Regions from separate parts of the Streptomyces sp. NPDC048523 genome, predicted to be linked through region 3. Evidence: riboswitches for the same ligand, from Rfam matches in the RefSeq annotation. Region 3 holds a riboswitch; each other region holds the start of a gene.
What was found. A riboswitch is a leader RNA that binds a small molecule or an ion and turns the genes downstream of it on or off. The one in region 3 is predicted to bind cyclic di-AMP.

Region 1 (7,769 bases), on a different contig from region 3:
ACCACCCCCTTGCTGTCGCTCACCTGGACCGACCACGTCACCGGCCGCCAGGGCTTCCTGGTCGTCGACCGGCTGGTGCGGGGTGTCGCCAGCGGCGGCCTGCGGATGCGCCCGGGCTGCACGCTGGACGAGGTCGCCGGGCTCGCTCGCGGCATGACCATGAAGGAGGCCCTGCACTACGACCCCGCGGCGCGGTACGTCCCGCTGGGCGGGGCGAAGGGCGGCATCGACTGCGACCCCCGGGACCCGGAGGCGTACGGGCTGCTCGTGCGCTACCTGCGCGCCATGCGGCCGTACGTCGAAAGCTGCTGGACGACCGGGGAGGACCTCGGTCTCAGCCAGGACCTGGTGGACCGGGCGGCCGCGGAGGCCGGTCTCGTCTCCTCGATCCAGGCGGTCTATCCACTGCTCGACGACGAGGCCGCGGCCCGGCGCCGGCTCGCGGACGCGTTCGCCGTGGAGGTGGACGGCATCGGGCTCGACGAGCTGGCGGGCGGCTGCGGGGTGGCCGAGTCGGCGCTCGCGGCCCTGGACGCGGCCGGAGTGCCGTACGCGGGCACGCGTGTGGCCGTACAGGGGCTCGGCACCATGGGCGGGGCCACGGCCCGCTTCCTCACGCGCGCGGGGCTGACGGTCGTGGCCGTCGCCGACATCAAGGGCACGATCTTCAACCCGGAAGGGCTCGACGTCGAGGCGCTGCTGGCCGCCCGGGACGCCTACGGCACCGTGGACCGCTCCGCCCTGCGCCCCGCCGACCGCGAACTGCCCGGCGATGCCTGGCTGTCGCTCGACGCCGAGGTGCTCGTGCCCGCGGCCGTCTCGTACGCGATCGACAGCGGGAACCAGGAGCGGATCAGGGCGTGTTGGATCGTCGAGGCGGCCAACATGCCCGTCCTGCCCGCGGCGGAGGCTCTGCTGGCCGCGCGCGGGGTGACCGTCCTGCCGGACGTCGTGGTCAACTCCGGGACCAATGCCTGGTGGTGGTGGACCCTGTTCGGCGACATCGGCGCGGATCCGGACGAGGCCTTCGCGCACATTCGACGTTCGATGCGCGCTCTGGCCGGGCAGTTGCTGGCGCGTGCGGAGGCGGACGGCACCTCACCGCGCGCCGCCGCGCACGCACTGGTCGCGGACCGGCTGCCGGTGATCGCGGAGCGGTTCGGCTGGTACCGCTGACCTGGCCCGACAGGCGAGGACCCGCAGGGGGACGGCTAGGGTGATCCCGTGGCGAGAGTGCGGTTGACAGTGGCGGAGCGGCGCGAGGAGCTGCTGCGGGCCGCCATCGAGCAGATCGAGGCTCGGGGCGTGGCGGCCGTCAGGATCGCCGACGTGGCCTCGGCGCTCGGGGTGAGCAACGCCCTGGTGCTCTATCACTTCTCCACGAAGGAGAAGCTGGTCGCCGCCGCGTTCACCTACGCCGCCGAGGACGACCTGGCCCATCTGCGCAAGCTTCTCGGCCGCCGCACGAGCGCCCTGCGCCGGCTCCGGTCGGCCGTGCGCTGGTACGCCCCGACGGGCCAGGCCAAGGGCTGGCGGCTGTGGATCGAGGGCTGGGCGGTGGCCCTGCGTGAGCCGACGCTCCAGGAGGTCACCCGTGACCTGGACAGACGCTGGAAGGCGGCGCTCACGGAGGTGATCGCCGAGGGCGTGGCCGCGGGCGAGTTCTCCTGCCCGGACCCGGAAGCCACCGCTCTGCGCCTCACCGCCCTCCTGGACGGTCTGGCCGTCCAACTGACGTCCTACGCGGGCGCGGTGGCCAGGTCCCGGGCCCAGGAGTGGGTGGACGAGGCCCTGGCACGGGAACTCGGCCTGGACGGCACGAGGTCCGGGTAGCGGCGATACGCGGGCCGGCGCCCAGGTGGAGGGCCTCACGAAGGCCAGGCGAAGGGCCTCACGAAGGCCAGGTGGAGGGCCTCACGGCGGCCGCCGGGCGAGATCCGCCCCGCCCGGCACCGGTCTCGCACACGACTCAGGCCACCGGAGCGATCCGGCTCTTGATGTCATCCGGCGACAGCACGCCCTTGGCCGTCACGTGGTCCCCGGAGGACTCGCCGCGCAGCCGACGCCCGATCCACGGCACCAGGAACTCCCGGGCCCAGTGCACATCGTCCCGCCGCACGTCCAGCGGCCCGCGCGGGGGAAGCGGCGGCCAGGGCTGGTCGGGATCCGCCGGCACCTCCAGTCCCAGCACCTGTCCCGCACGGAGCGCCACGCGCGTGTGCCCCTCAGGGGAGAGGTGCAGCCGGTCGCCGTCCCAGGCCCGCCGGTCCTGGATGGTCTTCAGGGACCACAGGTCGAGCACCGGGCACCCGTACCGGTCGGCGACGGCCCGCACATGTCCGTTGTACGTGGCGATCTTGCCGCGCAGATGCTTGAGCACGGGCACACCACGGGTGTCGAAGCCGGTCGTCACCATGACCGTGCCGCACGCCTGGGTGAGCCGGGCCACGGCCCGCTCGAAGCGTTCGGCGACCTCGTCGGGGTCGGTACCGGGCCGGAGGATGTCGTTGCCGCCGGCGCAGAACGACACCAGGTCCGGTGCCAGTTCGACGGCCTGCGGAAGCTGGTCCTCGACGATCTGGTCGAGGAGCTTCCCGCGTACGGCGAGATTGCTGTACCTGAAGTCGCCCTCGGGCCGCCGGTCCGCGAGAAGCACCGCGAACCGGTCGGCCCAGCCGACGAATGCCCCGTCGGGGCCGAGGTCGCCGACGCCCTCGGTGAAGCTGTCCCCCACCGCCACGTACGACCCGATCACTGAGCTGCTGTCGTTCTTCGAATCGTCTGCCACAGCCGTTCATGATTCACCTTCGAATGTGACCTACGCGACCGTAAGAAGGACTTGACGGTCGGTGAGATAAGCCACTCCTAAAGTGTTGGCCAAACCAGGAATAGGCATCTCATGAGGAATGTTGACGCTGCGACCGCCACACCCTGAAGTCACTGATCCGGAAGTGGCTCCAGGTGGTCCGGAACGCGAAGTGCCCATGCGTGTACGGCTGCGGGTCGGTGTAGTCGAAGACCAGCCGCCCGTTGTTCCACCACTGCACGGTGGAGCCGTCGGAGACGATCCGCACCCGGTTCGGCTCGTTCGCGACCAGCAGCGGCTCGGTGTAGTCGTGGACCAGGGGCCGTACCCCGGATTCTCCGACGTAACGGCGCAGCCGCGTCGTGGTGTTGTAGTTGGCGCCGTAGCCCGAGTAGTACGTCTTCAGGTAGTCGTACTCCGCGAGCGCCCCGCCCCGGTGGGTGGCGAAGAGGTCGTGGGGAGACCGGACGTCGACCGCGTTCCAGAAGTTGTTCAGGTCGGACACCCGGTCGTTGACCCCGCCCGCGGACACGGGTGTGGCGGTGTACTCCAGGACGTACGGCCCTTCGAGCGGCTGCCTGAACCAGATCGTCGCACCGGCCGGCACATCGACCTCCAGGACCCCGCGCCGCGCGGTGACCGTGCCGCCCTGCTCCAGTTCGACGGCCCAGCGGCCGAGGCCGTGGCGGAAGTCGTCGTGAGCGATGAGGCGGCGGTGTCGGGGCGAGGCGCTCGCGGTGACCGCGGGGGCGAGGGCGGCCAGGGCGGCGCCGGCGGCGAGGGCCCCGAAGGCTCTGCGCGTGGTCGTCATGACGGACGGTTCCTTCCGTGAAGGGACGAGGACCCTAGGGACGAGGACCCTAGGGACGAGGACCCTGAAGAGACGAGGATCCCAGAAAGCGCTTACTCGGCTGGAGAGTTCACTGTGCCGCGCCCTTCCTCCCCCTGTCGACGCCCCGAGCGCATCCGCCACAAGAACGCAACGAAGTGATCATGAGGAAACACCGAAGGCCGGACCCGGGGATCGGGGTCCGGCCTTCAGTGGCACAGGGGGGCGTCAGCCGACGGCGACACCCTTCGAGCGGAGGTAGGCGACGGGGTCCACGTCGGAGCCGTAGTCCGGCGTGGTGCGGATCTCGAAGTGCAGGTGCGGGCCGGTGACGTTGCCGGTCGCGCCGGAGAGGCCGATCTGCTGGCCCTCGGTCACGGTCTGGCCGGCCGAGACGGAGAGCTGGGACAGGTGGGCGTACTGCGCGTAGTAGCCGTCGTTCAGCTTGATGACGACCTGGTTGCCGTAGGCGCCGCCCCAGCCCGCGGAGACGACCGTGCCCGCGGCCACGGCCTTGAGCGAGGTGCCGGTCGGGACGACGAAGTCGACGCCGGTGTGGTAGCCGCTGGACCACATGCTGCCCGCCACGCGGTAGCCGGTGCCGATCGTGGCGCCGGTGACCGGAAGGGTGTAGCCGCTGGAGCTGGTGGCGGCGGAGCTCTGGGTGGCGGCCGTCGAGTTCGCGGAGGACTTCTTCGACTCGGCCTTCTCGGTCTTCGCCGAGGACGAAGAGGAAGACTGGGTCTTCGTCGTGCTCGCCTTGACCTTCTTGCCGATCGAGAGCTTCAGACCGGGGTGGATCAGCGACGGGTCGTCTCCGATCGCCGAACGGTTGTCGGCGTACAGCTTCTTCCAACCACCGCTGACGTTCTGCTCATCGGCGATCTTCGAGAGATAGTCGCCGACGCGCACCGAATAGGTGCGCACCGTAGAGGTCTTCTTCGCGGCCGCCTTTTCGGCGGACTTCTGCGTGACCGGAAGCGACTGAACGGCCTTTTCCGGCACGGACTGGGGAGTGGCGGCGTGCGCGCCGGTGGCCCCTATGAGCGGGAGGGCGAGCGCGGCGCCCCCGGTTCCGGCGACGGCGATCGAGCGGGTGAAGCGCTGAGACTTCGGACGGCGGTGCTTACCCTTCGCGGGCATGACGAATTCCTCTCCGGCGCCTGCGAGGTGAGCTGTCGGGTGCGGGCTGGAGATGCCCGGACGCGCCTGGACGCGCCTTAACCCCAAGCCGTTCCGGAGACCGGAACAGGCGGTTCTACCTGTGGGTCCCCCGCTCCTGCCTTGCACGGGTGGGTGAGTGTGGGGAATCCGCTCGGCGGCAGGATTGGGCGTCCGACCGGATCGGGGGTGAACGTAAGCGAGCAAGACGCAAAGGGACAAGTGAAGGGTTCCCTGTGCCTGCGTTCCTGTTGATCCCGTATGAGAATTACCGGTCACCCTGCGTGAATCGGACGCCCTTCACCCGACCCGAATCCCCTTGAGAAACCTGCGAATTACGTGAACATGACGGGCGACACACCGTCACGAATATGACGCTGCTCACGTCACGAATTCACAGGAACCCTCAAGCCGAAAGGAGTTGGGAGAGAACCTGCCAATTCGGGCACAAGCCCTAGATGCGACGCAGTCGGATAACCGTCGCATCGAGGTCACCGCGCACACCGGTACGGAGTCCGTGATGAAGCAATACGCCCCCTCGGTGTACTTCGCCCGTTTCGAGGCATTCGTACGACGCTGTCGGGTCGAGCCCGCGCAGCCGCAGCGAGGGCGCGGGCTCACCGTACTTCTGCGCCTGCAGCCAGGCGAGGACGACGGCCTCGTCCCCGAGGACGTACTGCACCGCGCTCAGCCCGCCCTGCGGAGGCCGCAGCCGGTACAGGTCGCCGCGCTGCACCACCGGCCGGATCTCCTTGTAGAGACCCACCCACCGAGCGGCTTCGGCGAGCTCCTCCTCGGTCCACTCCGCGAGGTCCCCGCCGACCCCCAGAACCCCGGCCATCGCGCTGACGAACCGGAACCGCAGCGAGCTCACCCGGTCGTTGAGCTGGGTGTTGGGACTGTCGGTCACCCACGCGGCCATCACACGCGCGGGATGGATCTGGCTGAAGCCGTGCTGGATGGCGAGCCGGTCGAGCGGGTCGGTGTTGTCCGAGGTCCACACCTGGTCGGTGCGGCTGAGCACCCCGAGGTCGATCCGGCCGCCACCCCCCGAGCAGGACTCGAAGGCCACGCCCGGGTGGGCCTCCCGCAACCGGTCCAAGAGGGCGTAGAAGCCGCGCACATGGTCCACCCACAGGCGCTGCGGGTAGGACTCACCGGGCCAGCCCGCGTCCGTGAAGCAGCGGTTGAAGTCCCACTTCACATAGTCGATCGGGGCCGAGGAGAGGAGAGCGTCGAGCCGCTCCCACAGGTACTCCTGGACGTCCTCGCGCGCGAGGTTCAGTACGAGCTGGTTGCGGAGCTCCGTCCGCTTCCGTCCCGGTTGGTACTGCACCCAGTCCGGGTGGGCGCGGTACAGCTCGCTGTCCGGGTTGACCATCTCCGGCTCGACCCAGATGCCGAACTGCATGCCGAGCGTGCGCACGTAGTCGGCGAGCGGCTTGAGGCCGGCGGGGAAGCGGTCGGGGTTGGGCGTCCAGTCGCCGAGCCCGGCCCGGTCGCTGGTGCGGGCACCGAACCAGCCGTCGTCGACCACGAACAGCTCTACGCCCATCGCCGCGGCCCGTCGCGCCAGGGTGCGCTGCTGCTCCTCGGAGATGTCGAAGTTCGTGGCCTCCCAGGAGTTGAACAGTACGGGTCGGTCCTGGTCCGCGTGCGGGATGACGTGGGCCCGCTGGTAGGCGTGCCAGGTGCGGCTCGCGCCGCCGAAGCCGCCGTCGCTCCAGAGTCCGGCGAAGACGGGCGTCGTGAAGGACTCCCCGGCCGCCAGCAGGAGCAGACCCGAGTCGTCGTATCCGGCGCCGCCGGTGATCTGCACGCGCGCGTCGGGCAGTTGCGCCACGGCGATCCGCCAGGACCCCGACCAGCCGAGGGCGACGCCGTAGACCTCGCCGTGCTCCTCGGTGGCTTCGGTGTCGAGGGCGACCCACGGCAGGTGCTGGTGCCCGGTGTGGCCGCGGCGGCTGCCGATGACCTTCTCGCCGTAGGTGAGGGGGGTCCGGGTGAGCAGGGACTCGGCGGCCCAGCGGCCGTGCAGCTGGGACAGCCGCCAGCCGTCCTCGCGGTCCGGCAGGGTCCAGGTGGCGGAGTCGGCGCGCAGCAGCTCGACCGGGTCCTGCCCCTGGTTGTCCAGGATCACCCAGCGCTCCAGGACGTCGTCACGCATCCGGTAGTGCAGCGTGATGGCCAGACCGCCGTCGCGGAACCGCAGCCGCAGCTCGTCGCCCTCGGTGTCGTACGCCTCGAAGCTCCACTCGGTGCCGCGCCGCTCGTCGGTGCGCACGGACAGGGCGGGGCGGGTGAAGCGGGGGCCGCCCTCGACGGGGTACTCCTCGCGTCCGTCGAGCGGGGACTCGAAGGGCCAGTACTCGGGCAGCGGACGGACGGCGAGGGCTTCGGCGTCGGCCCGGGTGATCCTCGGACCCCAGTGCAGGTGCAGCAGCTCGTCCTCGGCGGTGAGGTGCAGGGCGTAACTGCTGGCCGGCCCGGACAGAATCCACGTACGGCCGTTCTCGGCGATCTCCAGCATGGCGCTTCCTCACAGATTCGAACAGGTGCCAACAGGTGCACTCAGGCACCAACATCATCAGCGGGCACCGGCCCTGGTGGCAACGGCTGTGGACAAGTCGTTGCCGGCCCTGTGGACAACTCATTGCCCCAGGAATCCATGTCGTATCGTCGAGAGCGTGCCTCCGCCGGCGAGCCGCGCCGGCGGAACCTGGCTGGGAGGACCCCCCGTGACGCAGCAGATCCCGTCGACCGAACCCGAGCTGGCAGGTGTGCGCAACTTCCGCGACGTGGGCGGGCTGCCGACGGCGGACGGGCGGCGGGTGCGGTACGGGGTGCTGTTCCGCAGCGGCCATCTCGCGCACGCGACGGAGGACGACGCGGCCTTCCTGTCCTCGCTCGGCCTGCACACGATCTTCGACTTCCGCAACGCGGCGGACCAGAAGCTGGAGGGCCCCGACGTCG
Region 2 (7,769 bases), on a different contig from region 3:
ATGAGAGGGGGGAAGTAGCGCCGGTTGGGTGGGGGAGGGGCCTGGCAGGTGGGAGGAGGGAGGGCCCTCGGCACGTGAGGGAAACGGCAACGAGAACACCCCCCCACCCCGCCGGATAACGTCAAGGAGTGACCGACCAGCCCCCCGCCACCCCCGCCGCCCCCGCCTCCCCTACCTCCCCCGCCCCCGAGCTCTTCACCTGGGAGTTCGCCACCGACCCCTACCCCGCCTACGCCTGGCTCCGGGAGCACGCCCCCGTACACAGGACCCGGTTGCCCAGTGGGGTGGAGGCCTGGCTCGTCACGCGGTACGGCGATGCCAAGCAGGCCCTCGCCGACCAGCGGCTCAGCAAGAACCCGGCGCATCACGACGAGCCCGCGCACGCCAAGGGCAAGACCGGTATTCCGGGGGAACGCAAGGCGGAGCTGATGACGCATCTGCTGAACATCGACCCACCGGACCACACCAGGCTCCGACGGCTCGTCAGCAAGGCGTTCACGCCCAGGAGGGTCGCCGAGTTCGCCCCCCGGGTGCAGGAGTTGACCGACCGTCTCATCGACGGCTTCGCGGCCACGGGCACCGCCGACCTCATCCACGAGTTCGCCTTCCCGCTCCCCATCTACGCGATCTGCGACCTGCTCGGCGTCCCGCGCGAGGACCAGGACGACTTCCGGGACTGGGCGGGCATGATGATCCGTCACGGCGGCGGGCCGCGAGGCGGGGTGGCGCGGTCCGTGAAGAAGATGCGCGGCTATCTCGCCGAGCTCATCCACCGGAAGCGGGAAGCGCTGCCCGACGAGCCCCCTCCCGGTGAGGACCTCATCTCCGCGCTCATCCGCGCCTCCGACCACGGGGAGCACCTCACCGAGAACGAAGCCGCGGCCATGGCCTTCATCCTCTTGTTCGCAGGTTTCGAAACCACCGTCAATTTGATCGGAAACGGCGCCTACGCCCTCCTCACCCACCCCGAGCAGCGCGACCGGCTGCAGGAATCCCTGGCCAGGCAGGAGAGGGGCCTCCTGGAGACCGGTGTGGAGGAACTGCTGCGGTACGACGGCCCGGTGGAACTGGCCACCTGGCGGTTCGCCACCGAACCCCTGCGGATCGGCGGGCAGGACATCGCCGCGGGTGACCCGGTGCTCGTCGTGCTCGCCGCCGCGGACCGGGATCCGGAGCGGTTCGCCGACCCCGACGTGCTCGATCTGTCCCGCCGTGACAATCAGCACCTCGGTTACGGCCACGGCATCCACTACTGCCTCGGTGCCCCGCTCGCCCGCCTGGAGGGCCAGACCGCGCTCGCCACCCTCCTCACCCGCCTCCCGGATCTCCAACTGGCGGTCGATTCGGCTGATTTGCGGTGGCGCGGGGGCCTCATCATGCGTGGACTGCGTACTTTGCCCGTGGAGTTCACGCCCGTCCGGTAATCGACCGAGAGGCCCGGCCTGTCCCCGCATGGAGCGGGTAAACATGACGAGTCCTCAAGTTTGTGATCCTCACGTGATCTACGCGGCATTAACTTGTGACAAGTGATCGAACCCCTATACGTTCACGGACCAGCGCGGTGCCCCGCACCACTCGCCGCGCCGGTATTTGCTGTCTCGGGAAAGGTCCCCTCATGCTCTCCGGGAACGGTCGTCACCGTCGCCCCCGTCAGGCTCCCGCTCTCCTTGTGGCGGCCGGTGTGACGGGCTCCGCCATCGCGATCCCACTGCTCGGAGCAACCGGGGCGAGCGCCGCCACCGGCACCACCTGGGACCGGGTCGCGGAGTGCGAGAGTGGCGGCTCCTGGAGCGCCAACGACGCCAACGGCTACTACGGCGGCCTCCAGATGTCCCAGGAGAACTGGGAGAAGTACGGCGGCCTCGAATACGCCGAGACGGCGGACCTGGCCAGCCGTAACCAGCAGATAGCCGTGGCCGAGAAGCTCCTCGCGGACCAGGGCATCGCCGCCTGGCCCACCTGCGGTCTGCTCGGCGGTCTCAGCAAGGACTCGAGTGCGGCCGACGTCGACACGGGCGTGGGGAGCGAGACGCCCTCGCCCTCGGCATCCGACTCGTCGACATCATCCGGTTCGTCCGGATCGTCTGGTTCCTCCGACTCGTCGGGCGCCGGGGAGTCTTCCGGTCTGCTCGGCGCGCTGGACGGTTCGTCCGCCACGCCCTCGCCGTCGGCCACCGCCTCCAATGGCGACAGTTCGGCCAAGTCGGGCAAAAAGAACTCTTCGCCTTCCAAGGGATCCGCCGCGGAGGACGCACAGCCTTCCGACAACTCGCCCGTGGTCAGCCCGGAAGAGGACGAAGCGGACAAGTCGTGGCAGCAGGGCAGCTCTTCGGCCCTCGTGGACGTCGGCGCCCTCGGTTCCGGCAAGCACCGCGGCGGCAGCGCCGAGGAGATTGCGACGAAGAGCACAGCCTCCTCCCCGGCCGGCCGGCATGCCGCGGGCACCTACACCGTCCAGGAGGGCGACTCGCTCGCCTCCATCGCCGACTCCCTTGGCCTCGACGGCGGATGGCGTGCCCTCTACGCCGAGAACAAGGACCGCATCGGGGCCGACCCGAGCGGCATCGTCGCCGGTCAGACCCTCGACACAGGGGTTGAATAGGGCTGAAAAGGCCTGAAAAACAGCGGGAGTTCACGTCACACTTCGCACTGAATGTCCATATTGGTGAAAGTGTGGGATGAGTCTCAGAAGCCCTGATCGTCTTTGAAATTCCGCCGAGCCCGTGTCTACGGTCGTGACCGCTCGGCAACCCGAGCCCCGTCCGTCGCAACGCCGAATCCTGCCAGCGACGGAACGGGAACAGTCGTCGCGTCAAGCGCCGTAGGCAGGAGCGGGGGACCCAAGGTAAGCGCCGGGCCCAGCAGTTCACGCTGGACCGGCTTGGGGTGAAGCCGCGCATCGCGAGATGTGCGGCCGGGCAACTCAACCGGCCCGAACCCGACAGCTCACCTCGTAGGCGTCGGTGAGGGGATCCACCATGCTGTTTTCCGGTAAGGGCAAGCACCGTCGTCCGTCCAAGGCCACCCGTGCCGCCGCGCTTGCCGGTGTCACCGGTGTCGCCATCGCCGCCCCGCTGATGGCGGCCGGCAACGCCTCCGCCGCCACCGCCTCCGAGTGGGACACCGTCGCCCAGTGCGAGTCCGGCGGCAACTGGTCCATCAACACCGGCAACGGCTACTACGGCGGCCTGCAGTTCTCGGCCTCCACCTGGGCCGCGTACGGCGGCACGCAGTACGCCGCGCAGGCCAACCAGGCCAGCAAGTCCCAGCAGATCGCCGTCGCCGAGAAGGTCCTCGCCTCCCAGGGCAAGGGTGCCTGGCCGGTCTGCGGCAAGGGCCTGTCCAGCGCCGGCTACAGCGGCAGCAGCTCGTCCTCCTCCAGCTCCTCGAACTCCAGCTCCTCGAACACGAGCAGCCGTTCGACCGAGAAGCAGAGCGCCTCGCGTTCGGCGGACCGTCCGGCCGCCAAGAAGACCGTCACCACCCCGACCGGCAAGAAGGTCAAGAAGGGTGACGGCGAGTACAAGGTCGTCAAGGGTGACACCCTCAGCTCGATCGCCGAGAAGCACAAGGTCAAGGGCGGCTGGCAGAAGCTGTTCAAGCTGAACAAGGACATCATCACCGACGCGGACTTCATCTACCCGGGTCAGCAGCTGCACCTCAAGTAGGGCCCAGCTGAACCACAGCGCCCTCACAACCGTGTCCTTCAGGATGAAGGCCTCGTGAGGGTCGCCCCCCGTCCCCACGGGCTCCCCGCTCCGGTGCGTGTTCCCCCGTACGCACCGGGGCGGGGTTTTTTCATGTCCCGTCGAGGCACGTCTTTGTTCAGTTCGGAAACAATTTACTCTCGGTTCTGTCCAGGGGGCGGTCCACACGGTGGCCGAACCCCCGGAGCCGGTTAGGCTCGGTCTCGCAGAACCCACCGCGGTCCCGGCGGACCGTGTCACATCCCAAGAAGGAGATGCTCGTGCCGTCCATCGACGTCGTCGTAGCCCGGGAAATCCTGGACTCCCGAGGCAACCCCACGGTCGAGGTCGAGGTCGGCCTCGACGACGGCAGCACCGGTCGTGCCGCCGTCCCCTCCGGCGCCTCCACGGGCGCCTTCGAGGCCATCGAGCTCCGCGACGGTGACCCGAACCGCTACCACGGCAAGGGTGTCGAGAAGGCCGTGCTGGCCGTCATCGAGCAGATCGGCCCGGAGCTCGTCGGGTACGACGCCACCGAGCAGCGTCTGATCGACCAGGCGATGTTCGACCTGGACGCCACCGACAACAAGGGCTCCCTCGGCGCCAACGCCATCCTCGGCGTCTCGCTCGCCGTCGCCCACGCCGCCTCCGAGGCCAGCGACCTCCCGCTCTTCCGCTACCTGGGCGGCCCGAACGCGCACCTGCTGCCGGTGCCGATGATGAACATCCTGAACGGCGGCTCGCACGCCGACTCCAACGTGGACATCCAGGAGTTCATGATTGCCCCGATCGGCGCGGAGTCCTTCTCCGAGGCCCTGCGCTGGGGCGCCGAGGTCTACCACACCCTCAAGAAGGTGCTGAAGACCAAGGGCCTGTCCACCGGCCTCGGCGACGAGGGCGGCTTCGCCCCGAACCTGGAGTCCAACCGCGCCGCGCTCGACCTCATCATCGAGGCCGTCAAGCAGGCCGGCTACGTCCCCGGCGAGCAGATCGCGCTCGCGCTCGACGTCGCCGCGTCCGAGTTCTACAAGGACGGCACGTACGAGTTCGAGGGCAAGTCCCGCTCGGCCGCCGAGATGACCGAGTACTACGAGGAGCTCGTGGCGGCCTACCCGCTCGTCTCCATCGAGGACCCGCTGTTCGAGGACGACTGGGCCGGCTGGAAGGTCATCACCGACAAGCTGGGCGACAAGGTCCAGATCGTCGGCGACGACCTGTTCGTCACCAACCCGGAGCGCCTGGCCCGCGGTATCGAGGAGGGCAGCGCCAACGCCCTGCTCGTCAAGGTGAACCAGATCGGCTCGCTGACCGAGACCCTGGACGCCGTCGAGATGGCCCAGCGCAACGGCTTCAAGTGCATGATGTCCCACCGCTCCGGCGAGACCGAGGACGTCACCATCGCCGACCTCGCCGTCGCGGTGAACTGCGGCCAGATCAAGACCGGCGCCCCGGCCCGCTCGGACCGCGTCGCCAAGTACAACCAGCTCCTGCGCATCGAGGAGATCCTCGACGACGCGGCGGTGTACGCCGGCCGCAGCGCGTTCCCGCGCTTCAAGGGCTGAGCAGCTTCAAGGGCTGACCCAAGCAGGGCCAAGCCTTAGCCAGTCGTACGTACGTCCCCGTACCGGTCCCGTACCGTGTGCGGGGACGTACGTACGTAGAAGGGGAGGCGGAGAGCCGATGGCCGTGAAGGACCGGGACCGTTTCTCCACCACGACCAGGATCAGGCTGCTCGGCGAGCAGACCGCGGCCCGGGTCTACCGTTCCCAGACCAAGCGGCAGGCCCGCCGCTCCCGGCTGACCGGCCGGGCCGCGCTGCTCGCCCTCGTGCTGTGCACGCTGGTGGTGGCGCTGGCGTACCCGATAAGGCAGTACGTCTCCCAGCGCGCCGAGATCGCCGATCTCCAGCGGGAGAAGGCGCGGGCCGCCGAGCGGGTCGAGAAGCTGCGCGACCTCAAGGCGCGCTGGCAGGACGACGCGTACGCGGAGCAGCAGATCCGGCAGCGGCTGCACTACGTGCTGCCGGGGGAGACGGGCTTCGTCGTCGTCGACCCGGACGCGGCGCGGCAGTCCCGCGCCGACCTGGGCGCGGCCGACCGCCCCTGGTACGCGAACGTCTGGGACGGGGTCGACAAGTCCGACGCTTCCGACCAGTGAACCGACCGATGGACCGATAGAAAGACAGGCATGGAAACGCCTCCGCCCTCCACCCCGCGCACCGAGCCGACCGACGCGGATGTCGAGGCCTTCAAGCAGCAGCTCGGGCGGCCGCCGCGCGGGCTGCGGGCGATCGCGCACCGGTGCCCGTGCGGGCAGCCGGACGTCGTGGAGACCGCGCCCCGGCTGCCGGACGGCACGCCCTTCCCGACGACGTACTACCTGACGTGCCCGCGCGCCGCCTCGGCGATCGGCACGCTGGAGGCGAACGGCGTCATGAAGGAGATGACGGAGCGGCTGCAGAGCGATCCGGAGCTCGCGAAGGCGTACCGGGCCGCGCACGAGGACTACCTCGCGCGCCGCGACGCCATCGAGGTCCTGGAGGGCTTTCCGAGCGCGGGCGGCATGCCGGACCGGGTGAAGTGCCTGCACGTGCTGGTGGGCCACTCGCTGGCCGCCGGCCCGGGCGTCAACCCGCTGGGCGACGAGGCGATCGCGATGCTGCCGGAGTGGTGGCGCAAGGGGGCCTGCGTGACCCTGACCGAGCAGCAGGAGGACCCCAAGTGACCCGTGTCGCCGCCGTCGACTGCGGTACGAACTCGATCCGGCTCCTCGTCGCGGACTGCGACCCGGAGACCGGTGAACTGGTCGACCTGGACCGGCGTATGACCATCGTGCGGCTCGGGCAGGGGGTCGACCGGACCGGGCGGCTCGCGCCCGAGGCGCTGGAGCGGACCTTCGCCGCGTGCCGGGAGTACGCGGCGGTCATCAAGGAGCACGGGGCCGAGCGGCTGCGGTTCGTCGCCACCTCCGCCTCCCGGGACGCCGAGAACCGGGACGAGTTCGTGCGCGGGGTCCTGGACATCCTCGGGGTCGAGCCCGAGGTCATCTCCGGGGACCAGGAGGCGGAGTTCTCCTTCACCGGGGCGACCAAGGAGCTGGGGGGCAGCGACCACCTGGCCAGGCCCTACCTCGTGGTGGACATCGGCGGCGGGTCGACGGAGTTCGTGGTGGGCGACGACCATGTGCGTGCCGCACGTTCCGTGGACATCGGCTGTGTGCGGATGACCGAACGGCATCTGGTGCGGGACGGGGTCGTCAGCGACCCGCCCACCGACGCGCAGATCGCCGCCATGAGGAGCGACATCGAGGCCGCTCTCGACCTCGCCGAGGAGACCGTCCCGCTGCGCGAGGCACGCACGCTGGTGGGGCTCGCCGGGTCCGTCACCACCGTGTCGGCGATCGCGCAGGAGCTGCCCGAGTACGACTCGGAGGCCATCCACCACTCCCGGGTCTCCCACGACCGCGTCCGCGAGATCACCGACTGGCTGCTGCACTCCACCCACGCCGAGCGCGCGGCCGTGCCCTCCATGCATCCGGGGCGCGTGGACGTCATCGCCGCCGGGGCCCTCGTACTCCTCGCGATCATGGAGCGGATCGGGGCCGAGGAGGTCGTCGTGAGCGAGCACGACATCCTCGACGGCATCGCGTGGTCGATCGCGTAGGCGCTGTCGGCACCTCTGCTGAGCAGGCAGAACAACGTATGAGCGCGTTCGGGGGGCCCTTCGGGGCCCCTCTTTGACGTGTCGCCGAGAAAGTTCGTGAAGTTCTTCACAAGGAATTGGGTCCCGTCGGACGACGAATGTGGTCCGGTTGACCCTTCCGGGGGCTCAACACCCGTGTGAACACGTTCAAAACGGTGGGATGCGGGCTTCGGGGGAGGGGTGCACGCGGGGTCCGCGAGGGCCCCTCACGGGACCGGTTCCGGCACGGAGAGGCAGCTCACGCGGCATTGACAACGGGTCGCCGGATACGCTGGTTCCCGTTCCGCGCCATGACGTGGATCACGCGAGTCGCGGAGGATAACACACCCCTTGCAAGAGCTTGTGAAGGGGCGCACGAGCGACCCCCCTGAGGCGGGTGGAT
Region 3 (7,769 bases):
CCTGGCAACCGCCGTTCACCCGGTGCTCCGGCAGCGTCACCTCGCCCGCGCCCTCCACCTCGAACCCGGCGTCCGCGATCATCTCCAGGTCGGCCTTGCCGGCCTGGCCCTCGGTGGTGAGGTAGTCGCCCAGGAAGATCGAGTTGGCGAGGTTGAGGGCGAGGGGCTGCATCGTGCGCAGATGGACCTCACGGCCGCCGGCGATGCGGACCTCGACGTCCGGGCAGACGAAGCGGACCATCGCCAGAATGCGCAGGCAGCGCTGCGGGGTGAGGTTCCACTCCTTGGCCAGCGGGGTGCCCTCGACCGGGATCAGGAAGTTCACCGGAACGGAGTCGGGGTCCAGCTCGCGCAGCGAGTAGACGACGTCGACCAGGTCCTCGTCGCTCTCGCCCATGCCGGCGATCAGGCCCGAGCAGGCGGAGAGCCCGGCCGCGTGCGCCTTGTTCACGGTGTCGACCCGGTCGGCGTAGGTGTGCGTGGTCGTGATGTCGCCGTAGGTCGACTCGGAGGTGTTGAGGTTGTGGTTGTAGGCGTCCGCGCCGGCCTCGCGCAGCCGCTCGGCCTGGCCGTCGGAGAGCAGACCCAGGCAGGCGCACACCTCGACGCCCTCGTTCTGGTCCTTGATCGCCTTGATGGTGCCCGCGACCCGGTCCACGTCACGGTCGGTCGGACCGCGCCCGGAGGCCACCAGGCAGACCCGCTTGGCACCGCCCGCCAGACCGGCCGCCGCGGCCTGGGAGGCCTGCTCCGGCTTCAGCCAGGTGTACTTCAGGATGCCGGCCTCGGAGCCGAGCCGCTGCGAGCAGTACGAGCAGTCCTCGGGGCACAGCCCGGACTTCAGGTTGACGAGATAGTTGAGTTTCACCCGGCGCCCGAACCAGTGCCGGCGCACCTTTCCGGCCGCGGCCACCACGTCGAGCAGGTCGTCGTCGGAGGTGGCCAGCACGGCCAGCGCCTCCTCGCGGGTCGGCAGCTCGCGCCGAAGCCCCTTGTCCACCAGCGTGTTCAGCAGGTCCATGAGAGCCGATCCTGTCCTACGAACCCGCTCCGGGCCAAGGTAGGGATCGCACAACACACCCGCTGTGACGTGTGGGTATTGCCACACCGTAGGTAGCGTTTCCTGCCGCTAGGGTCTGTCCGTTGTCTACAAAAGCCCCGGAGGACCCATGGCGTTCGGCTGGATCGACGAGCAGGCGGCGGCGCGCCGGCGGGCCGGACTCGTACGGACCCTGCGGCCGCGTCCGGCCGACTCGCCGTTGCTGGATCTCGCGAGCAACGACTACCTGGGCCTGGCCCGCCATCCCGAGGTCGTGGAAGGGGCCGGGGCGGCCGCGCGGACCTGGGGCGGTGGCGCCACCGGATCCCGGCTCGTCACCGGAACCACCGAGCTGCACACCGAACTCGAGCGCGAACTGGCCGAATTCTGCGGCTTCGAGGCCGCGCTCGTCTTCTCCTCCGGATACGCCGCGAACCTGGCCGCCGTCACCGCGCTCGCGCCGCACGGCTCGCTGATCGTCTCCGACGCGGGCAACCACGCCTCGCTCATCGACGGCTGCCGGCTGGCCCGCGGCACGGCCCAGGTCGTCGCGCACGCCGACCCGGACGCGGTGCGCAAGGCGCTCGGCACGCACGACGGCCCGGCCATCGCCGTGTCCGACACGGTCTTCTCGGTGGACGGCGACGCGGCGCCCCTGGCCGGCCTCGCCGAGGCATGCCGGGAGCACGGCGCGGGCCTGGTCGTCGACGACGCCCACGGCCTGGGTGTGCTCGGTACCGGCGGCCGCGGCGCCCCGCAGGCGGCGGGACTCGCGGGCGCCGACGACGTGGTCGTCACGGTCACGCTGTCCAAGTCGCTCGGCAGCCAGGGTGGTGCCGTCCTCGGCCCCGCACGGGTCGTCGCACACCTGGTCAACGCGGCACGGACGTTCATCTTCGACACCGGTCTGGCACCCGCGTCGGCGGGAGCCGCCCTCGCTGCCCTGCGGCTGCTCGGCCGTGAGCCCGAGCGGGCCGCACGCGCGCGCGAGGTGGCGACCGGACTGCACGCACGCCTGACCGCCGCGGGTCTGGAAGCGGTACCTCCGGACGCCGCGGTGGTCTCGGTGCGCGCGCCCTCCCCGGAGGAGGCCGTTCAGTGGGCGGCCGACTGCCGTGCCGCCGGGCTCTTCGTGGGCTGCTTCCGGCCCCCGTCCGTGCCCGACGGCATCTCACGGCTCAGGCTGACCGCCCGCGCGGACCTCTCCGAGGAGCAGATCGAACGCGCTGTGCGGGTGATCGGTGAAACACGACCATGAGTCGGCGTGACACGGCCGTGCTCCCGGTGGACCGACGGTCAGAACGCGGCTGTGAAGCCCGCCCAGCTCTCGGGGGAGAAGAGCAGCGCGGGTCCCTCCGGATTCTTGGAGTCGCGTACGGCGAGCAGCCCGGCACAGGGCCCGGCCGACGGCCTCGCCGTCTCGACGCAGTTGTTCGCCCCGGTGCTGTAGCTGCTGCGCAGCCAGCGCACTTCGGGCAGTTCCGTAGCGGTGGTTACGTTCCGAGGCAGTGCGGACATGGTGCCTCCTTACGCGCCGTCACCCATCCCGGCGAGGTAATCCAACGACTCCTCGGGCGAAAGGGCGTGGGCCTGAAGGGTGTTGAAGGCCTCGGTGTAGGCCTGGAGGTCTTCTTTCCGTTCGAGGTAGAGGCTACTCGTCAAGTGGTCGAGAACAACCACGTCCAGATCAGAAGTGCGCGAAAATGAGAAGATTACGAAAGGCCCGGTGATACCCACATGCGCCCCGGCAGTGAACGGCAGTACCTGCAGCCGCACTTGGGGCAGCCGCGCCGCCTCCAGAAGTCTCCTCAGCTGCCGGGCCATCACCTCGGGGCCGCCCACCTCCCGCCGCAGCACCGCCTCGTCCAGGACGGCGCTCAACTCCAGAGGCGGCTGGGCGCGAAGGATGTCCTGCCGGGCCAGCCGTACCTTGACCAGTGCGTCGAGACGTTCGTCGTCGAGGCCGTCGACCGCGGCCCGGGTCACCGCGCGGGCGTACTCGGGCGTCTGCAGCAGCCCGGGCACGACCGAGGTCTCCAGCGTGCGCATCGCGCTCGCCTGGGCCTCCAGACTGATGAAGTCCCGGTACGTCGGCGGCAGGACACCCCGGTACGCGTGCCACCAGTGGTGCCGGCCGCCGCTCTCCTCGGAGCCCGCCAATACCATCAGCAGCTCCCGCAGATTCGCGTCCCCGACGCGGTAGGCGTCGAGAAGTAACCGCACATCGGCCGGTTTCACCCCGCTGGCACCGGTCTCGATGCGGCTCACCTTCGACTGGTGCCAGCCCACGAGCCGGGCGGCCTCACCGCTGGTGAGCCCCGCACTCGCGCGCAGCGCACGCAGTTCGGCGCCCAGTTTCCGCCGGCGCACCGCGGGGCCGTGCTGCATGGCGCTACTCCTTACTCCCTACGAGCCGCCCGAATACGGTCTCGCGTCGCAGAGTTCACCGCTTCGAGCGACAGATATATGCACATCTTGGTGGATCGGCACCCGTCGCAGCCGCGGTGATGGCACTCTGACGATGAACCACCAGTCCGGGACCGTACTCGAACCATCCGCACCGTGTCGGACTCCGGTCCCGTGGGAAAGGGACGACGTCGCCATGGCAGACCACCTGGAAGCATCCGTCACTCTGCCGAGCGAACCCGCCTCGGTCTCCGCGGCCCGCACCTATGTCCTGAGCACACTGGCGGAGTGGGGGCTGCCGTCCACCACGGACACCGCCGAGACCGTCCGGCTCATCGTCTCCGAACTCACCACCAACGCCGTACAGCACACCTTCGGGCAGTCACCCACCTTCACGGTGGACATCGAGCTGGACCGTGACGAACAACTGCGCATCGGGGTCACCGACAGCCACCCCCGTTTCCCCAAGCGGCTGCCGGCCGCGGTCCAGCAGGACAACGGGCGGGGGATGGTGATCATCCGCTGGCTCGCCGCCGAGTACGGCGGCAAGCTGAGGGTCAGGCCCACCCGGGAAGGCGGCAAGACCGTCTCCGTCGAACTCCCGTGGACGGTTCCGGTGCAGCCGGTCACGGCGGCGGGGCAGCAGGAGCCGTAGGAGAGCTCATACCGGCCGCGCGCGGCCGAACGCTCCCCGCAGCAGCGCCCGGAAGGCGTCCGCCGCGGGTGCCGCCTCGCCGGTCCGGTGGACGACCGAGATCGTACGGCGCAACGCGCCGGCCTCCAGCAGCCGCGTGCCCACCGGAGTGGCCGCCGTCCGAGCCACCATCTCCGGCACCACCCCGACCCCCAGCCCCGCGCTGGCCAGCGCGCACACCAGGGCGTATCCCGGGGTCGCCACCAGCACCGACGGTGTGGTCCCGATCCGGGCCAGCACCGCCTCCACCTCCCGCCGGGCCGGATGATCCGGCGCCATGCTGATCAGCGGCTCACCGGCGAGCTCCGCCAGCGGCAGCCGCGTCGAGCCGCCCGCCAGGGCATGCCCGGGGGCAGTCACGAGGACCAGCTCCTCGGTCAGCAGCGGTTCCGCGCTCAGGGTGGCCGGGAGGGCGGGGGGCTCGCCCGGCTCATAGGCGTGCGTCAGCGCCAGGTCGATCTCACCGGCCGCCACCGCGGTGATCCCGGCCGTGGGTTCGTGGAAGGCGACCGACAGCTCCACGTCCGGGTACGCCCGGCGGAACGTGCTCAGCACTGGCGGCAGCAGCTGAATGCCCGCCGTCTGGAAGGTGCCCAGCCTGAGCGTGCCGCCCGACAGGCCGGTCAGCCGGGCGAGTTCGTGCCGGGCCCGGTCCAGCTCGTCCAGCACCCGCCTGGCCCGCGCCACCAGCAACTCGCCCGCACCGGTGAGCCGCGTGCCGCGGTGATGCCGTACGAGAAGAGCGGTACCCGCCTCCCGCTCCAGCTTGGCCAGCTGCTGGGAGAGGGCGGGCGGGGTGTAGCCGAGGCGCTCGGCGGCCCGGGTGATCGAGCCCGCCTCCGCGACGGCGACCAGGGCGGCGAGGCGGACCGGGTCGTACATGGCGAGGCCTGCCTAAAGGAGTGCTTAAGGGAAACCCAGGTTATTCGACATACCTGCTGAAGGCTCCGGCGCGGCAGGCTGGTCCGCATGAACGGACAGATCGTCGCCTTCACCGGGATCGCCGCCGGCATGGTCGCCATGCCGGGCGCCGACTTCACCGTCGTCGTACGCAACGCCCTGGTCTCCCGCCGGGCCGGGGTCGTCTGTGCGCTCGGCGTCGTGGCCGGGCTACTGGTCCACACGGCGCTCGCGGTGGCCGGGGTCGCCGCGGTGCTCACGGCCGTGCCCGCGCTGTTCCGGGCGCTTCAACTGCTGGGCGGGGGTTATGTGCTGTACCTGGGTGTACGGACCCTGCTGGAGCTGCGGCGGACCGGCACGCAGACCGTCGTCGAGGCCGACGTGGCGGTACGTCCCCTGCGGCAGGGCTTCGTCACCAACGCGCTCAACCCCAAGGTCCCCATCACCTTCCTCAGCCTGTTGCCGCAGTTCGTGCCCCAGGGGAGCTCCACGCTGCCCAGGACGCTGCTGCTCGCGCTGATCGTGGTCGCTCTCGCGCTGGTGTGGTTCCCGGCGGTAGCCGTGCTCGTGGACCGGCTGGGGCGGTGGCTGCGCCGGCCGCGGGCGGCCCGGGCCGTCGGCGGGGTCACCGGAGGCGCGTTGACGGTTCTCGGCGTGATGCTCCTGGCCGAGCCGCTGCTCGCGGTCTGACCACCTCGCTTTGCGCCGACGGAGGCATCGGGGCGGCTGTGCCGTCCTGCGCTTCGGAAGCCCGAGGGGGCGGCGGGAGGTCAGGTCGCCGCCGCCCCCTCGGGGTCACTTGACCCGGCCGTACCAGACGCTCTTCGTCCAGATCTTCTGCAGTCGCACCACGTCCCCGGTCTTCGGGGCGTGCCAGATCTTTCCCTTCCCGGCGTAAATGCCGACGTGGTACACGTTCGAACCCGAGTGGAAGAACACCAGGTCGCCGGCCTTGCGGCTGCCCACGCCGATGTGGCGGGTCTTGTTGTACTGCTGGGCCGCCGTGCGCGGGAGCTTCTTGCCCGCCTTCTTGAACGAGTACAGCGTGAGCCCTGAGCAGTCGAAGCGGCGGGGCCCTGTGGCGCCGTACTTGTACGGCGAGCCCTTCTTGGAGGCCGCTACCTTGAGTGCCTTCGTCGCAGGTGTCGCGGCCGCGGCGTCGGGCGCGAGGCCCGGGACCACGACGGAGCCGCCCACGGCGGCGATGGCGAAGGCCGAGGCCGTACCGGCCCGGACCATCAGCGACGGGACACGATTGAGCGCAGTCATGCGCAACCCTTCGTCAGCCGCCTGTGAAGGATGACCTGTCGGATTCGGGCTGGCGAAGTTGCCCGGCCGCTGACGCGGCTTCACCCCAAGGGACACTCGGCGCGGTCATGGCGTGACCGTTCCGGCGACCCGTCGTGCTTGGGTCCTCCACTCCTGCCGATCCACTTCTGTCGACCGGTCATCCGGGCGGCGGCAGGACTCGGCGTCCGCCCGGATCGCCCCGCCACTGCGGCGGGGGCTTGTCGTCAGACAGGGATCTTGGCGCACGGAAGTGCGAAAAGCCCAACGGAACCGTTGATTTGTGGTGTTACTCACCACTCACCCGTTTGGGTGGACACCCCTTCGAAGGAAGGGGTGTCGAGGGGTTCACAGACCCCCGGACCAGCACGGAAGGGTCTCATTCCGGTCCCGAAACAGGCGCGTTGTGCAACTCCGACGCTCGCAAAAAAGGAGCCGCGCCTCCTCCAATAGGGGGTACGTCGTTTGGTCCGTTTCGACTCAGCTCCGGACGCCTCGTCAACTGTCGGGCCCCGGAGGCACGGTGACCCGGGCCGTACGCCGCTCGCCGTCCAGGACCCGCAGCGCCCGCGCCAGCGTCGCGGCGTGCAGTTCGCGCTCACCCCTGCTGTGCATCAGCACGAGCGCGTCGCGCAGCTCGGTCGCCCTGCTCACCAGCGCCTGCGCCGCGCGCAGTCCGCCGTAGGTGTCCTCGCGCCGGGCCGGGTTGATCCGGCCCAGCAGGTCGACCACGTCGAGATAACGGTCGATCAGTTCACCCTCGGCGCGCGTGAGCGCGGGCAGCGGTGGAAGGTCAGGCACCATCGACGGCTCACCTCGCGCCCGGCGCGGTACGGGAGGGCCTGCGGCTCGGGACGATCGCGTCCGCCAGGCCGTAGTCCACGGCGCCCCGCGCGTCCAGGACCTTGTCGCGCTCGATGTCCGCGCTCACCTGCTCGGGGCTGCGGCCGGTGTGCCGGACCAGCATCTCCTCCAGGCGGGCCCGCACCCGGACCAACTCGTCGGCCTGAATGGCCAGATCGCCGGCCTGCCCCTGCACCGGCTCGCTCAGCGCGGGCTGGTGGATCACCACCCGGGCGCCCGGCAGGACGGACCGCTTGCCCGGCGTGCCCGCCGCCAGCAGCACCGCCGCGGAGGAGCCGGCCTGGCCGAGGCATGTCGTCTCCACGTCACAACTGACGTACTGCATCGTGTCGTAGATCGCCGACATCGCGCCGAACGAGCCGCCGGGGGAGTTGATGTACAGCGAGATGTCCCGGTCGGGGGCCTGGTACTCGAGGTACATGAACTGCGCCATCAGGTCGTTCGCCGAGGTGTCGTCGATCGGCGTCCCGAGGAAGACGATCCGCTCCTCCAGCAGCTTCGAGTACGGATCCGTCGTCGTGTGCCCGTAGCTCGTGCGCTCATGGAACTCGGGCAGGACGTGACGTGCGGTGGGTCGGG
Region 4 (7,769 bases), on a different contig from region 3:
TCGGCATCTCCGCGCTGTCGGCGGAACGCCAGCACGTACGGCGGGTTCTCGTCCCGCTGTCCGGACTGCTGCTCGCGATGGGCATGCACGCGACGTGGAACGGCTCGTCGACATTCGGGGAGTACGGCTTCTTCGCGGTGTACGCGATGTTCATGGTGCCGGCGTTCGCGCTGCTGACCTGGCTGGTCATCTGGACACGGCAGCGGGAGCTGAAGACCGTGCGCGAGGAGCTGCCCGCGTACGCCGTCGCCGGGTGGCTGACGCCGACCGAGCCCCATGTGCTGGGCTCGATGCGGGCGCGGCGGGTGGCGCGGGACTACGCGCGGCGGCAGTTCGGCGGGCGGACCGCGGCGCGGGCGGTCTCGCAGTACGAGGCGTACGCGACGTCGTTGGCGTTCCTGCGGCGCCGGGGGCGGCTCGGGCGGGCGAACGCGGACTTCGTCGTACGGGAGCGGGAGTTGCTGCACGAGCTGTGGCGGCGGCGGGATGTCGCGCGGCCCGCGCTGGACCACGCGGCCCGGATCACGGCACCGCCGGTACCGGTGGCCGCGCCGCCCTGGCCGGTGTACGGGGCGTACGGATACGCCCCTCACCCGGCCCGGCCGACGCACCACGGCCACCCCGGCCAGCCGACGCCCCCGGTCCACCCGACGGTGCCGTACCCCGCCTACAACCCGTACCGCACATAGACCGTGCGGCGGAGGGTCAGGCCGACGCCTCCGTCAGGCGCGCCAGCTCCTCCTCCGTCAGGGTCAGGTCGGCCACGCCCAGCAGCGCCGGCAGCTGTTCCACCGTGCGGGCGGACGCGATCGGGGCCGCGACCGTCGGCTGGGCGGCGAGCCAGGCGAGGGCGACCGTGGCGACCGGGACGGTGTGGGCCTCGGCGATGTCGTCGAGCGCCGCGAGGACCTTGCGGCCGCGCTCGGTGTCCAGGTGCTGGCCGGCGCCCGCGGCGCGCGCACTGTCGACCGTCGTACCGGGGCGGTACTTACCGGTGAGGAACCCGGAGGCGAGGGCGTAGTACGGGACGGCGGCGAGGCCCTCCCGGGCCGCGAGCGCCTCCAGTTCACCCTCGTACGTGTCGCGCGAGACCAGGTTGTAGTGGGGCTGGAGGGCGACATAGCGCGCGAGGCCCTCGCGGTCGGAGAAGGCGAGGGACTCCGCGAGGCGCGCGGCGGAGATGTTGGAGGCGCCGATCGCCCGCACCTTGCCCGCCTTCACCAGTTCGTCCAGCGCGCCGATGATCTCCTCGACCGGCACCTCGGTCTTGTCGAAGTGGGTGTAGTACAGGTCGATGTGGTCGGTGCCCAGGCGCTTCAGGGAGGCGTCGGCGGCGGCCTTGATGTTCGCCCCGGACAGGCCCTGGAAGTCGGGGTGCTGGCTGACCTTCGTGGCGATGACGACGTCGTCACGGTTGCCGCGAGCCGCCAGCCACTTGCCGATGACGGTCTCGGACTCGCCGCCGGAGTTTCCCTCGACCCACGCCGAGTACACGTCGGCCGTGTCGACGAAGTTGCCGCCGGCCGCGGTGTACGCGTCGAGGACGTCGAAGGAGGTGGCCTCGTCGGCGGTCCAGCCGAAGACGTTGCCGCCGAGGGTGAGCGGGAAGACCTCGAGGTCGGAGGAGCCGAGCTTGCGAAGAGAAGTCATGCCAACGTCAACGCCCGTGCCGGACGCCGGTCTTCCGCTGCGGCCGCAAAGTCCTCGTAAACAAGCGGAATCAGCTCCTCCGGCGCACCGGCACAAACCTCAGGGGCGCTTCAGTTGGCGCCTCAGGGAGTGAGCCCCTTGCCGCGCAGCCACGCCATCGGGTCGATCCCGTCGGCCGAGCCGTTCGGGTGGACCTCCAGGTGCAGGTGCGCGCCGGTCACGTTGCCCGTGGCGCCCACGCGGCCGATGACGTCACCGGTGCCGACCTTCTGGCCGACGCTGACGCTGATCGAGGACTGGTGGCAGAACCACAGCTCGGTGCCGTCGTCGAGGGTGAGGATCGTGCGGTAGCCGTAGGAACCGGCCCAGCCGGCCTCGGTGATGGTGCCGCTGTGGATCGCCTTGATGAGCGTGCCCGTGGGGGCGGCGAAGTCGAGGCCCGTGTGGTAGCCGGAGGACCACAGCGAACCGGCCTGACCGAAGGTCGAGGTGATGGTGTACGACGAGGTCGGCAGCGTGTACTGCTTGGCGAGCTCGGCCAGGCGCGCGGCCTCGGCCTTCTTCGCGGCCGCCTCCTCCGCCTTCTTCTTCGCGGCGGCGGCCTTCTCCTGGGCCTCCTTCTCCGCCTTGGCGGCGGCCGCGTCGGCCTCCTTCTCGGCGGTGTCCGCGATGGCCTGGGCGGCCTTGGTGTCGAGCTGGTCCTGCTGCAGCTCGGCCTGGGCCAGGATCCGCGAGCGCAGCGCCTCACCGGCGTCCGAGGTGCCCTTGGCGGTGTCGGCGGTGGTGGCACCGACGCTGCTGAAGGCGCTCGTGTCGTCCGCGGTGGGGGCGGAGTCGTCCGAGATGAGCGAGCCCACGTTGGGCAGGTCGGGCATGGAGATGGAGACCGGCGGCTTGCCGGTGTTGGCGCTGGCCATCCCGCCGGCGCTGACGGCGGCTATGACACCGACGCCCAGAACGGTGGAGCTACGGGCGAACCCTCCGCCACGCTGCTTGGCGACGCGATGCCGGCCTCGTACGGGAGCGAGGGAGTCCGCGGTGGGGTTCCACTCGCCGAGCGGGGCCTCGTCGTCGGCGCGGTAACCGCCGTATACGAGGGTGTCGCTCGGGACGTACGGCGCCTCGGGGGCAGGCGGGTTGGACGCCACGTGGGCGCGCTCCTTTCCTTCCTTCTCGCCTACCGGGTTAGCTGACGGGTTCGGAGCAGGAAGGTCTCCTACGCGCGTATACCGACCGTGCTGCCACGGTGGCGTACGAGCGATTCACCCCAAGTTGGTGGTTCCCCGGTTCCCTTGCGGAATTCGGCGCGTGAGCACGGAGCCGTCTCTTGTGACGGCTGGGACGACCGCGCTGCGTTATCGAACGTTAATAGACGCGGGGGCCCGATTCCAAGCCGTTCCGCTTGATCATTAACGAAATCACGCTGGACTTACGGCCCATGAACGCCTAAAAACGGGCGAGTTGACCTTCACTCAAGCCACACAAGGACATTGACGGTATGTCAGCTGTAACGCGGAGGGCGGTCGCGCGCTCACCCCGCGTCACATCACGTCACGAAGGGGAAAACACTCAGGGCCGGAGTCCAGTGAACTGGACTCCGGCCCTGAGCCGTGAGTAGCGGGGACAGGATTTGAACCTGCGACCTCTGGGTTATGAGCCCAGCGAGCTACCGAGCTGCTCCACCCCGCGTCGTTGTGTAACCAGCATACGTCATCCGGAGAGTGCTCCGCGCCAGGGTTGTTTCGGGACCCCTCCCGCTGGAGCGGCGTACCGTGGCGGCCCTCACCAGAACCAGGAGGGAACCATGGCGGCAGCCGACGAGCGACCGGCGGAGATCGGCGAGCGGGACATCCCGCTCTCCGGCGGGCGAACGCTGCGGGTGACGGAGTTCGGCAACGGCGGCATCCGGCTGGCGGTGCGGGCCGGCTCGCCCTATGTGGTGACGAGCCTGGAGCAGTTCCACGACGGGACCGTGCTGAAGCTCTCTCCCGGCCGTGAAGGGTCCAACGCCCACAGGAACTGGGTGCGGGACCACGGCGGCGGCGAGGACGGCGGCGGCGGGGAGTGATCCTCGTCCGGGCCCCGATGGTGTAGCGGGCTACACCGTGCGCCCGGGGCCGTTCGTCTAGCGTGAGCGGCATGGGGAAGTCGGTGCGGCGTGCGGCGATGGCGAGCGTGCATCTCGTCGTGGCCGCGGCGATGTGCTTCGGCATGTACCTCTTCATCACCGTGCTGCTGATCGCCGCCATCGGTACGGTCGCCGTGGTCGGCTGCTGGCTGCTGCCCGAGGCCGTGCTGCTGATACGGCGGATCGCCGGCGCCAAGCGGAACCTGACCGCCCTGTGGACGGGCCGGGAGATCCCCGAGGCGTACACACCGATGACCGGCACCCTGCGCGAACGGCTGCGCATCTCGGTGCGGGACCCCGGCACGCTCAGGGACCTCCGCTGGATGCTCGCCCACTACCTCTACGGCGCCCTCCTCGCGCTCGCCCTCCCGCTGTGGCCCCTCGGCCTGGTCGTCGACGGCGTGTGGGCCGGGGCGCTGCGCCGCGACCCCGTCGTCCTCCCGCTGATCGTGCGGCTCGCGGACACCGAGGCCCGCTGGTCGACCGTGCTGCTCATGCCCTCCCCCGAGGCCAGGCTGGCCCGGCGGGTCGAGGAGCTGCGGGAGACCCGGGCCGATGCGATCGCCGCGCACGAGGCCGAGCTGCGCCGCATCGAGCGGGACCTGCACGACGGCGCCCAGGCCAACCTGGTGGCGCTGTCGATGCGGATCGGACTCGCCAAGCGGGCCTACGAGCGGGACCCCGACGCCGCCCGCAAACTGCTGGACGACGCCCAGGACCAGGCCGAACAGGCGCTGGCGGAGCTGCGGCAGGTGGTGCGCGGCATCCACCCGCCGATCCTCACCGACCGGGGTCTCGTCGGCGCGGTAAGGGCGCTCGCCGCGAGCGGCGGACTCTCCGTGGTCGTGGACGACGGCGGCCTGGACGCGGGCACCCGGGCGCCCGCGGCGGTGGAGGCCGCGGCCTACTTCGTGGTGGCCGAGTCGCTCACCAACGTCGCCAAGTACAGCGGCGCCGACCGGGCCGAGGTCCGGCTGGCCAGGACCCGGCGCGGTCTGACCGTGCGGGTGCGGGACGAGGGCCGGGGCGGCGCCGACGAGTCCGCTGGCTCGGGGCTGCTCGGTATGCGGCGCCGGGTCGCCGCGCTCGACGGGACCTTCGAAGTGACCAGCCCCATCGGGGGCCCGACCGTGATCGATGTGGAGCTGCCGTGCGTGTGGTGATCGCCGAGGACAACGCCCTCCTGAGAGAGGGGCTCGTCCTCCTTCTGACCTCCTCCGGGCACGAGGTCGTGGCCGTCGTCGGCACCGGCCCCGAGATCCTGCCCGCCCTGCTCGAACACCGCCCTGACGTGGCCGTCCTCGATGTGCGGATGCCGCCCGGGTTCCGCGACGAGGGTCTGCGGGCCGCCCTGGAGGCGAGGGAGCGGATCCCGGGACTCCCGGTACTGGTGCTCTCGCAGTACGTCGAGGAGTCGTACGCCGCCGAGTTGCTGGCCGGTGGCACCAGCGGGGTCGGCTACCTCCTCAAGGACCGGGTCGGCCGGGTCGACGAGTTCCTCGACGCGCTGGAGCGGGTGGAGGCCGGCGGTACGGCGCTCGACCCCGAGGTCGTCACCGAGCTCCTGACCCGGCGCCGCGACACCCCGCTCGGCTCCCTCACCCCGCGCGAGCGCGAGGTGCTGAAGCTGATGGCCGAGGGCCACGACAACACGACCATCGCCAAGACCCTCGTGGTCACCGAGCGCGCGGTCAGCAAGCACATCGGCAACGTCTTCCTCAAGCTGGGCCTGCCGCCGAGCGACAGTGGCCACCGGCGGGTCCTGGCCGTGCTGGCCTATCTGGCGCACACGCCCAGGTGACGGTCAGCCGACGCCGAGTTCGGTCAACTCCCCCAGCGGCAGCGTGTGCTGGGTCTGCAGGACCTTCGCACGCAAGTAGCGGACGTTGTGGGCGGTGGTGAAGACACCGGTGGGGACCCGGTCGCGGACGTCGATGCCGAGGTCGCGCAACTGGCCCGCCTTGTCGGGGTTGTTGGAGAGCAGGTCGAGCTCGGCGATCCCCAGTGCCTGGAGCATCTGCGCGGCCGCCGTGTAGTCGCGGGCGTCCTCGGGCAGGCCCAGCGCGGTGTTCGCGGCGTAGGTGTCGAGGCCCTGGTCCTGGAGGGCGTACGCGTCGAGCTTGTTGTAGAGGCCTATGCCGCGGCCCTCCTGGCGGAGGTAGAGCAGGACGCCGCCGCGCTCGGCTATGCGCTCGACCGCCTCGCGCAGTTGCGGGCCGCAGTCGCAGCGGGCGGAGCCGAAGACGTCGCCGGTGAGGCACTCGGAGTGCAGCCGCACCAGCGGGGTGGTGCCGGGGGCGGGGTCGCCGAGGACGACGGCGAGGTGCTCCCGCCCGTCGGCCAGGCCGTGGAAGGTGACGAGTTCGGCGTCCACGCCGTAGCCGTCCCCGAAGCGCAGCGGGACGCGGACGCGGGAGCGCTGGGTGGCGGCGGGCAGGTCGGTCATGCGGGTACTCCGCTCCGTAGGCACACCTGCTTCAGATTTGAAACAGTTCTACTGATCGAGACCCTACCCCATGCTTTAAATTTGAAGCAACGCCTTTATGGCGCTTGTCACTGGCCTTTATGGCGCTTGTCATCCACAGGGCGGCGACGACCGACGGCGCCACGGAACCTCCCCGGAGGCGCCCTCCTCGCCCTGGAGCCCCTCGGTGACGCTCGTGAAGATCTCCTCGAGCTGCCCCACCTGCTCCGGGGTGAGCCGGTCGAAGAGCGCGGTGCGGACCGTGTCCACATGTCCCGGGGCCGCCCGCTCCAGCACCGCCATCCCCTCGTCGGTGAGGACCGCGACACTGCCCCGCTTGTCCCACTGGCAGCTCTCGCGCCGCAGCAGCCCGTCCTTCTCCAGCCGGGCGACGGCATACGTCAGCCGCGGCCGGGTGATCTTCAGAAACTCGGCGAGCTCGGTCATCCGCAACCGCCGCTCCGGGATCTCGGAGAGGTTGGCCAGGATGGAGTAGTACAGGTGGGGCATGCCGGCCTCCTGCTGGAGCTGCCGGTCGATGGTGTCCTCCAGGAGGAGCGAGGCGGCGATGTACGCACGCCAGGCTCGCTGCTCGTCGGGGCTGAGCCAGCGGGTCGTCATGCCCCCAGTGTAGGTTTGCTTCAAACTTGAACCAAGCCCCGCCATCCGTTTTCGAGAGGGACCGCGCCGATGCCCCACCCCTACGTCCTGCTCTCCGCCGCGGTCTCCCTCGACGGCTACCTCGACGACACCGGCCCCGACCGGCTCCTTCTCTCCAGCCCGGCCGACTTCGACCGCGTCGACGAGGTCCGCGCCTCCGTGGACGCGATCCTCATCGGCGCGGGCACGATCCGCGCCGACAACCCCCGCCTGCTGGTGAACTCCGAGACGCGCCGCGCGGCCCGGGTCGCCGCCGGGAAGCCGCCGTATCCCCTGAAGGTCACGGTCAGCGGCTCGGGAGAACTGGACCCGGCCGCGAACTTCTGGCACACGGGCGGCGACAAGCTCGTCTTCACGACGGACAAGGGCGCGGAGCGGGCCCGCTCCCTCGGCCTGGCGGCCGACGTGGTCTCCCTCGGCCCCGAGCTGGACTGGCGCCGCCTGCTGGAGCACCTGCACGAGGAGCGCGGAGTGGAGCGGCTGATGGTGGAGGGCGGCGGCCGGATCCACACCCAGCTCCTCCAGCAGGGCCTGGCGGACGAGGTGCAGCTGGTCCTCGCCCCCCTCTTCGTCGGCACCCCGGACGCCCCCCGCCTCTTCGGCCCGGGCGGCTACCAGTCCGGCCGGCTGCGGCTGCTGGAGAGCCGCCGTATCGAGGACGTGGTCCTGATGCGCTACGAGCCCACCGCCCCCGGCACCGGCCCGCTCCCCACCGCCGCGGACCACCAATGGCTCGCGCGGGCCTGCGAGTCGGCGGCGCAGTGCCCGCCTTCGGAGACCGCGTTCAGCGTGGGCGCGGTCGTGGTGGCGGCCGACGGGACGGAACTCGCCCGCGGCCACTCCAGGGAGGCCGGCGCCCCGGTCGTC

Region 1: another riboswitch for cyclic di-AMP. It lies ahead of ACGFWE_RS04960 (peptidoglycan DD-metalloendopeptidase family protein); the one in region 3 lies ahead of ACGFWE_RS21220 (C40 family peptidase).
Region 2: another riboswitch for cyclic di-AMP. It lies ahead of ACGFWE_RS29780 (transglycosylase family protein); the one in region 3 lies ahead of ACGFWE_RS21220 (C40 family peptidase).
Region 4: another riboswitch for cyclic di-AMP. It lies ahead of ACGFWE_RS25610 (M23 family metallopeptidase); the one in region 3 lies ahead of ACGFWE_RS21220 (C40 family peptidase).

What each region holds. Positions count from the first base shown of each region.
Region 1 covers NZ_JBICWQ010000001.1:1,080,259-1,088,027, forward strand. Annotated here, with positions in the region: gene ACGFWE_RS04940 (Glu/Leu/Phe/Val dehydrogenase dimerization domain-containing protein) at 1-1,176, shown strand, start outside; gene ACGFWE_RS04945 (TetR/AcrR family transcriptional regulator) at 1,225-1,833, shown strand; gene ACGFWE_RS04950 (SGNH/GDSL hydrolase family protein) at 1,970-2,755, opposite strand; gene ACGFWE_RS04955 (DUF6250 domain-containing protein) at 2,898-3,617, opposite strand; gene ACGFWE_RS04960 (peptidoglycan DD-metalloendopeptidase family protein) at 3,864-4,778, opposite strand; cyclic di-AMP (ydaO/yuaA leader) riboswitch at 4,783-4,944, opposite strand; gene ACGFWE_RS04965 (alpha-galactosidase) at 5,251-7,326, opposite strand; gene ACGFWE_RS04970 (tyrosine-protein phosphatase) at 7,535-7,769, shown strand, end outside.
Region 2 covers NZ_JBICWQ010000006.1:106,821-114,589, reverse strand. Annotated here, with positions in the region: gene ACGFWE_RS29795 (nucleoside triphosphate pyrophosphohydrolase) at 1-4, shown strand, start outside; gene ACGFWE_RS29790 (cytochrome P450) at 129-1,424, shown strand; gene ACGFWE_RS29785 (transglycosylase family protein) at 1,616-2,602, shown strand; cyclic di-AMP (ydaO/yuaA leader) riboswitch at 2,808-2,975, shown strand; gene ACGFWE_RS29780 (transglycosylase family protein) at 2,979-3,668, shown strand; gene eno (phosphopyruvate hydratase) at 3,962-5,248, shown strand; gene ACGFWE_RS29770 (septum formation initiator family protein) at 5,367-5,843, shown strand; gene ACGFWE_RS29765 (DUF501 domain-containing protein) at 5,874-6,410, shown strand; gene ACGFWE_RS29760 (Ppx/GppA phosphatase family protein) at 6,407-7,348, shown strand.
Region 3 covers NZ_JBICWQ010000004.1:52,573-60,341, forward strand. Annotated here, with positions in the region: gene bioB (biotin synthase BioB) at 1-1,021, opposite strand, end outside; gene ACGFWE_RS21190 (8-amino-7-oxononanoate synthase) at 1,170-2,297, shown strand; gene ACGFWE_RS21195 (DUF397 domain-containing protein) at 2,336-2,557, opposite strand; gene ACGFWE_RS21200 (helix-turn-helix transcriptional regulator) at 2,567-3,427, opposite strand; gene ACGFWE_RS21205 (ATP-binding protein) at 3,642-4,100, shown strand; gene ACGFWE_RS21210 (LysR family transcriptional regulator) at 4,107-5,021, opposite strand; gene ACGFWE_RS21215 (LysE family translocator) at 5,109-5,729, shown strand; gene ACGFWE_RS21220 (C40 family peptidase) at 5,835-6,308, opposite strand; cyclic di-AMP (ydaO/yuaA leader) riboswitch at 6,312-6,523, opposite strand; gene ACGFWE_RS21225 (hypothetical protein) at 6,825-7,130, opposite strand; gene ACGFWE_RS21230 (ATP-dependent Clp protease proteolytic subunit) at 7,138-7,769, opposite strand, start outside.
Region 4 covers NZ_JBICWQ010000005.1:19,628-27,396, forward strand. Annotated here, with positions in the region: gene ACGFWE_RS25600 (PrsW family intramembrane metalloprotease) at 1-689, shown strand, start outside; gene ACGFWE_RS25605 (aldo/keto reductase) at 706-1,650, opposite strand; gene ACGFWE_RS25610 (M23 family metallopeptidase) at 1,773-2,798, opposite strand; cyclic di-AMP (ydaO/yuaA leader) riboswitch at 2,810-2,967, opposite strand; tRNA gene ACGFWE_RS25615 (tRNA-Met) at 3,266-3,339, opposite strand; gene ACGFWE_RS25620 (hypothetical protein) at 3,455-3,718, shown strand; gene ACGFWE_RS25625 (histidine kinase) at 3,790-4,941, shown strand; gene ACGFWE_RS25630 (response regulator) at 4,929-5,579, shown strand; gene ribA (GTP cyclohydrolase II) at 5,583-6,224, opposite strand; gene ACGFWE_RS25640 (MarR family winged helix-turn-helix transcriptional regulator) at 6,354-6,863, opposite strand; gene ACGFWE_RS25645 (dihydrofolate reductase family protein) at 6,933-7,769, shown strand, end outside.